2 regions of the Lysinibacillus sp. NPDC093197 genome follow, and region 1 is predicted to be linked to the other one. Evidence: riboswitches for the same ligand, from Rfam matches in the RefSeq annotation. Region 1 holds a riboswitch; the other holds the start of a gene.
The links. Region 1 has a riboswitch for S-adenosylmethionine ahead of ACIP9G_RS12760 (methionine ABC transporter ATP-binding protein). Riboswitches for the same ligand answer to the same signal wherever they lie in the genome.

Region 1 (3,403 bases):
ATATCGTTTTCGTTGAGCTTCCACAAGTTGGCGACGAAATTAAAACAGATGATCCATTTGGAAGCGTAGAATCAGTAAAAACTGTTTCTGAATTATACGCACCAATTTCAGGTACTGTAGTTGAAGTAAATGCAGATTTAGAAGATAGCCCTGAATTCGTAAACGAATCACCATATGAAAAAGCATGGATGATCGTTGTAGAGCCTGCAGATGCTTCAGAGATTGAAAGTCTTATGACTGCAGAACAATACGAAGAAATGATTGCAGAATAAACAAGCCTATAATAGAAAAACGTCGGCATACACACCGGCGTTTTTTATTATATAGCACGAGGTATTAGTAAGTAATTTGATGTGTACAAAGCTTGACTCTGCAAGTAAACGATAGTACAGTGACTCACCATAAAATGTTGTCCAAATTGTAAAGCGACATGTGAAAATGATTGTTAACATGTAGATTTATGCATCGTGTGGAATCTGGTAATGGCGATGAATTGTTGTAGTAGATAACTGTCTAAATGGGGGTGGCGTGATGTTCGAAGGGAAATGTTTAATCGTGGAAGGCCGTTCGGATAAGCTTCAAATAGAACCTATTTTGAGTGAAGATGTTACAATACTTTGTACAAATGGTACAATTGGTGTGCATCAATTAGAAGAATTACTCGACCCATATGAGGGCTGTGAGCTATATACATTTTTTGATGCAGATGCATCAGGAGATAAACTACGAGCATTAATGGACAGACATTTTCCTGAGGCGGAGCATTTGCGAACAATGCCTACTTATAAAGAAGTAGAAACTACACCGAGGAAAGTGCTTGCGATGATTTTATTGCGCGCGCATTTTTCCATCCATAATGAATATATTTTGTAAGGTTGCGTGAAAAATGGAAGAATGGTCAAAAGAGCAGTGGGAAACGGCTGTAAAATCTGGTGAAAAAACTGCCTTTTATTTATATACACCGATGTGCGGAACTTGTGCAGTTGCATCTAAAATGATGGATATCATAGAACAGTTACTGCCACAGTTGAAATTAGGTAAGGCAAATATAAATTTTTTAGAGCAAATAGCTTATGATTTTCAAATTGAAAGTGTACCTTGTTTACTCGTTAGCGATGGAGGAAAAGTTATAGAGAAGGTTTATGCATTTCAATCCGTACCGTTTTTATACGAATTGTTAAAAAAACCAATTGACTGAACTTTGCTAGCATGGTAAAGTAACAACTATATTAAAAACTATTAAATATATCGAACTCTTATAAAGAGCGGCGGAGGGAAGTGCCCTATGAAGCCCGGCAACCATCACATATGTGAAAAGGTGCCAAATCACTCAAAGATTTTTCTTTGAAAGATGAGAGAACGGTTTAGCGTATAAAATACGTGACCCCTTCTACTTGTCTATGAGTGAAGGGGTTTTCTATATGAGAAAAGGAGTATTCGCTATGATACAGCTTCAAAATATTACGAAGAAATACAAAACCGCAAATGGCGAATTAACTGCTGTTAAAGATGTCAATCTTACGATTAACAAAGGTGAGATTTTTGGCATTATCGGCTATAGTGGCGCTGGTAAAAGTACGATGATTCGTTTATTAAACGGTTTAGAAAAGCCGACAACAGGTACGGTGAAGGTGAACAATCAAGAATTTTCATCTATTAAGGGCCAAAAGTTGCGTGATGCTAGACAAAAAGTAAGTATGATTTTCCAACATTTTAACTTACTTTGGTCAAGAACTGTTGCTGAAAATATCGCTTTTCCACTTGAAATTGCAGGTATAGCTAAGAGTGAGCGAGACGCACGTGTGAAAGAACTGATTGCACTTGTTGGTTTAGAAGGACGTGACAAGGCGTATCCATCACAGCTATCAGGCGGTCAAAAGCAACGCGTTGGTATCGCACGAGCACTTGCTAATAATCCTGAAGTGTTGTTATGTGATGAAGCTACATCGGCACTAGATCCAGAAACAACAGATGCAATTCTTGATTTGCTTGTCGACATTAACGAACGATTAGGTTTAACGATTGTATTAATTACCCATGAAATGCATGTTATCCGCAAAATCTGTCATCGTGTAGCGGTAATGGAAGCTGGAGAAATTGTGGAGCGTGGTGAAGTATTACAAGTGTTCCAAGCACCACAAGCGGCGATTACTAAAAAATTCGTTTCGCAAATTACCGATACGAAGGAAACCCAGGAGACAGTTGCACAGCTTAGAGTAAATTATCCAACGGGACACCTTGTTAAGCTTGTTTTTGTTGGTGAAAAAACAGAGCAACCTGTTATATCGCATTTAGTAAAACAGTTTGATGTGGAGATTAGTATTGTCCATGGCAATATCTCACAAACTAAAAATGGCGCATACGGTACTCTTATAGTGCAAATTGATGGCACGGATACAAATGTAGCAGCTGCACTAAATTATTTAAATACAGTTGAAGTACAAACGGAGGTGATTGCAAATGCTAACTAGTCTCTTTCCGAATGTCGACTGGGAAAAAATGTGGACAGCCACATATGAAACACTTTATATGACCACTCTTTCAACAGTCGTAACATTTATACTTGGTTTAGCCATTGGCATAATCCTCTTTTTAACGAGTCCAAACCAATTATGGGCTAATAAAATCGTTAACTTTTTAACAGGATCGGTCGTTAATATATTCCGTTCGATACCATTTATCGTGTTAATTATTTTACTAATACCATTTACGAAGTTTTTACTTGGGACAATTCGAGGAGCAAATGCAGCGCTACCCGCACTAATTATCGGTGCTGCACCATTCTATGCACGAATGGTATTAATTGCATTACGAGAAATTGATAAAGGCGTTATTGAAGCGGCACGCTCGATGGGTGCTAAAACGTCCACAATTATTTGGAAAGTACTAATTCCAGAATCATTACCGGCACTTATTTCTGGAATTACCGTAACGGCTGTAGCACTCGTTGGGTATACGGCAATGGCTGGAATTATTGGTGCTGGCGGCCTAGGAAACTTAGCCTTTTTAGATGGCTTCCAACGTAATCGCCAAGATGTGACATTAATGGCAACTATTTTGATCTTAGTAGTCGTATTTATCATTCAATGGATTGGCGATATGATTACAACGAAAACAGACAAACGTTAAAAAGGTTAACCCGGTTTTTACCGCTAACATATTGTTTGAACAAATAAAGGGAGTGTATACAAATGAAGAAGTTATTAGCAGGATTATTTTTATCAGTACTTGTACTAGCTTTAGCAGCTTGTGGTGCTGGTAACAAAGACGAAGCAGGTTCAACATCTGGAGATAAAGCAGACGACAGTGCAAAAACTGAAGAAAAAGTAACATTAAAAATTGGTGCTTCTAACACACCACACGCAGTTATTTTAGAACAAGCAAAACCGATTTTAGCTAAAGA
Region 2 (3,403 bases), on a different contig from region 1:
TGATTTAGAAAAAGCACTTTCTTGGCATGTGAATTTAGCAAAGAACGGTACAATGCTAGATCCATCATTTGCTAAATAATATATTTAAAAAGTGTTAGATTGACTGCTATCAATCTAACACTTTTTGCTATGCGTTGATGTCTGCTTCTGCGGATGCATTCCACGGGTACACAATCAGCCGTAATCGTCGCTGCCACGCTGTCAGTTGCGTCTTAAGTTTGTACTGTAGCCGAGTAGTCACACCTCTCGTTACCACCAACTAGAGTCCTCAAAGATATGTCTCATCCTCTTGGTTTATACTGACTTTTTAAAGGCAGATGTTACTTTCGGTTCTGTTCCTTGGAATAGCCTTTTAATATTTTCAATATGCAAAATGAACGCTATGCATAAAAGTAGAATGGAAATAATAGTTGGGCCAATTCCAGGTATCCATAAATAAGTTGCCGTACAAAATACAATATAAAATTCTAACACACCGACGATTAAATAGTTTGTAGCGAAAGATAAAATCACAAATAATATAAGTGCACATAAAGCAATTTTCCAATCGACAGCCAGTAAAATCCCAATAATGGAGGCAGTACCTTTGCCACCTTTAAAGCCCATATGGAATGGGAAATTATGCCCTAAAATAACACTAGCAGCCATTGTATAGATTAAGAGCCACGTTTGTATTTCAGTGAATTGTGATGCATTAGAAGAAAAGTAGTAGATGGCACAGAGAATAGCACCGACGCCTTTACCAATATCAATTAGCGCCACTAATAGGCCGTATTTCCAACCAAGAGAAAGCGTTGCGTTCGAGGCACCAGCATTGCCATGACCAGTCTTTTTTAAATCTACACCCGATAGAAATTGTGCTACTTTAGATCCGTGGATACAGCCGATTAAATAACCGATGATAATAATAATAAAAAAAATAATGGCTTTTTCCATAAAAAATGCTCCTTTCATTTTTATTTTTTAATATAGTGTATGTGCTCTTATTACGTAAATTAGCAGACAGAAGTTTCAGAAAAAAATAAATTTTACTGTTGACAGAAAAAAAGTCTATGTTTATACTGTGTAACAACGATGGAAATTGAATCACATACTCTTATCAAGAGCGGCGGAGGGATAGGCCCTATGATGCCCGGCAACCAGTGAGTGACAAACTTGCTAAGGTGCTAATTCCTACAGATTCTTACTTGGATCTGGCAGATAAGGGGAGGAAAACTTGCAACCGCAACCCTCTTCTTAACTGAAGAGGGTTTTTGTTTTCTACACATAAATCCTCCTCATCTCCGGTACCATCGTAAAACCATTAAGGAGGAAGAAAATATGTCGAATTTCAAACCAGAAACATTACTATTACACGGTGGTCAAGAGCCTGACCCAGTGACAGGTTCTCGAACTGTACCAGTGTACCGTTCAACAGCTTTCGTATTTAAAGACACTGCTCATGCGCAACGTCTTTTTGCATTAGAAGAAGCGGGCAATATTTACACACGTATTACAAATCCAACTGTAGATGTTTTTGAAAAACGCGTCGCTTTACTGGAAGGCGGTACAGCAGCAGTAGCACTTTCATCAGGTGCAGCAGCTATCGCATTTTCAATTTTAAATCTAGCAAGTGCAGGGGATGAAATCGTAGCAGCAAGCTCTTTATACGGAGGAACATATAACTTATTAGCAAATACACTACCAAACTACGGTATTAAAACAATTTTTGTAGATGAAACAAACCCTGAGAACTTCCGATCTGCGATTAATGAAAACACAAAAGCAGTGTTTGCTGAAATTTACGGCAATCCAAGTTTAAAGGTTTTAGATGTAGAAGCAGTAGCAACGATTGCACATGAAAATGGCTTGCCATTAATTATTGATAGCACATTTGCTTCACCATATGGCGCAACGCCAATCGACTTTGGTGCAGATATAGTTGTTCACTCAGCAACAAAATGGATCGGCGGTCATGGTACAACTTTAGGTGGCGTTGTTGTAGATGCTGGGAAATTTGATTGGACACAAGGTAGATTCCCTAGATTTACAGAGCCAGACACATCGTATCATGGATTGCGATATGGTATTGATACTGCAGCGGCTGCATTTGCCACAAAACTGCGTGTGCAATTACTACGCGATTTTGGTCCAACATTAAGTGCTGATGCTGCCTTTAACTTACTACAAGGTTTAGAAACGCTTCATTTGCGTATTCCTAAACATAATGAGAATGCGTTAGCAGTTGCAGAATATTTACGTAACCACCCATCCGTGGAATATGTAAACTATAATGGATTAGAGGAGTTTGCTTCCCATGACTTAGCGAAGAAATACTTGAAAAATGGCTTCGGTTCAGTGCTTACATTTGGCATTAAAGGTGGACGAGAAGCAGGGCGTCAGCTAATAGATAGCGTGAAACTATTCTCGCATGTAGCAAACGTTGGAGATGCAAAATCGTTAATTATTCACCCAGCATCTACAACCCATCAACAATTATCTGCTGAGGAACTAATCCAAACTGGCGTATCCGAGTCGCTCATTCGCTTATCAATCGGTTTAGAGGCAGTTGAGGATATTATTGCAGACTTAGAACAAGCAATTGCACAAGTAACACCTACTGAACAAAAAGTAGAAGCTTAATATAAATTGATAAATTAGGTTCATGTCGTAGCGTTAACGTATTTTCTCATTCGAAGTACCTCATTTGGTAATGCGTATAACGTTGCTACATCAATCATTACCTCATTCGGTAAGTTAACTGAAATTTCCTATAAATAATACCTAGTATTTTTATAAGTATTGTTGACTTGATTAAAACCATGCTATATACTAGGGATTAAGTTAAATGTTCGAATGGCTACCAACCTAGAACAATTTTAAAGATTGTCGATGTTACGTAATTCTAAATGCCGCTACAGTTTAGGCGGTAACAATTAATTTGTTTTCATAAGTGCTCCCCCACTTTTGAATAAATATATGAAAAGAGTGTAGCTACATAGCCAGTAGCTACGCTCGCATTAAAAAACTGATCGAAAAGGAGTGTTTTAAATGGGAAATGTTTATCGTGCACAAAATGTAACAGCTTATATAATTTATGAATTAAATGAAAGTCAACATTTTGTGAATAACCTATCCATTCAAAACTTACTTTCGACAGTTGAAACAAAATGGCAACAAACTTTTGGACATAGTGCTTTTGAAGAAATCGTATATGCTAAAGAAGAAGGCTACATAGTCAAAGAAGTTTTTGAAGAGTATGAAGCTAACGGTACAAGTCATATTGCACTACCAGCGACAGAATATTATTTAAAATACGGGTCGTTTCAATTAATTGAACGCACATATGCAGTACCGAACTTTACACAAGAAGAAATAAAGCTAGTGCAATTAGCTTTAGCGCAATATCGTTATCGATTATTTT

Region 2: it holds a riboswitch for S-adenosylmethionine, as region 1 does, so the genes downstream of both, ACIP9G_RS11685 (O-acetylhomoserine aminocarboxypropyltransferase/cysteine synthase family protein) here and ACIP9G_RS12760 (methionine ABC transporter ATP-binding protein) in region 1, are expected to answer to the same signal.

What each region holds. Positions count from the first base shown of each region.
Region 1 covers NZ_JBIVOH010000004.1:77,397-80,799, reverse strand. Annotated here, with positions in the region: gene gcvH (glycine cleavage system protein GcvH) at 1-272, shown strand, start outside; gene ACIP9G_RS12770 (toprim domain-containing protein) at 532-873, shown strand; gene ACIP9G_RS12765 (thioredoxin family protein) at 887-1,198, shown strand; SAM riboswitch class I at 1,254-1,358, shown strand; gene ACIP9G_RS12760 (methionine ABC transporter ATP-binding protein) at 1,443-2,471, shown strand; gene ACIP9G_RS12755 (methionine ABC transporter permease) at 2,461-3,129, shown strand; gene ACIP9G_RS12750 (MetQ/NlpA family ABC transporter substrate-binding protein) at 3,192-3,403, shown strand, end outside.
Region 2 covers NZ_JBIVOH010000003.1:369,999-373,401, reverse strand. Annotated here, with positions in the region: gene scpC (succinyl-CoA:acetate CoA-transferase ScpC) at 1-79, shown strand, start outside; gene ACIP9G_RS11690 (glycerol-3-phosphate acyltransferase) at 295-936, opposite strand; SAM riboswitch class I at 1,094-1,207, shown strand; gene ACIP9G_RS11685 (O-acetylhomoserine aminocarboxypropyltransferase/cysteine synthase family protein) at 1,321-2,622, shown strand; gene ACIP9G_RS11680 (hypothetical protein) at 3,031-3,403, shown strand, end outside.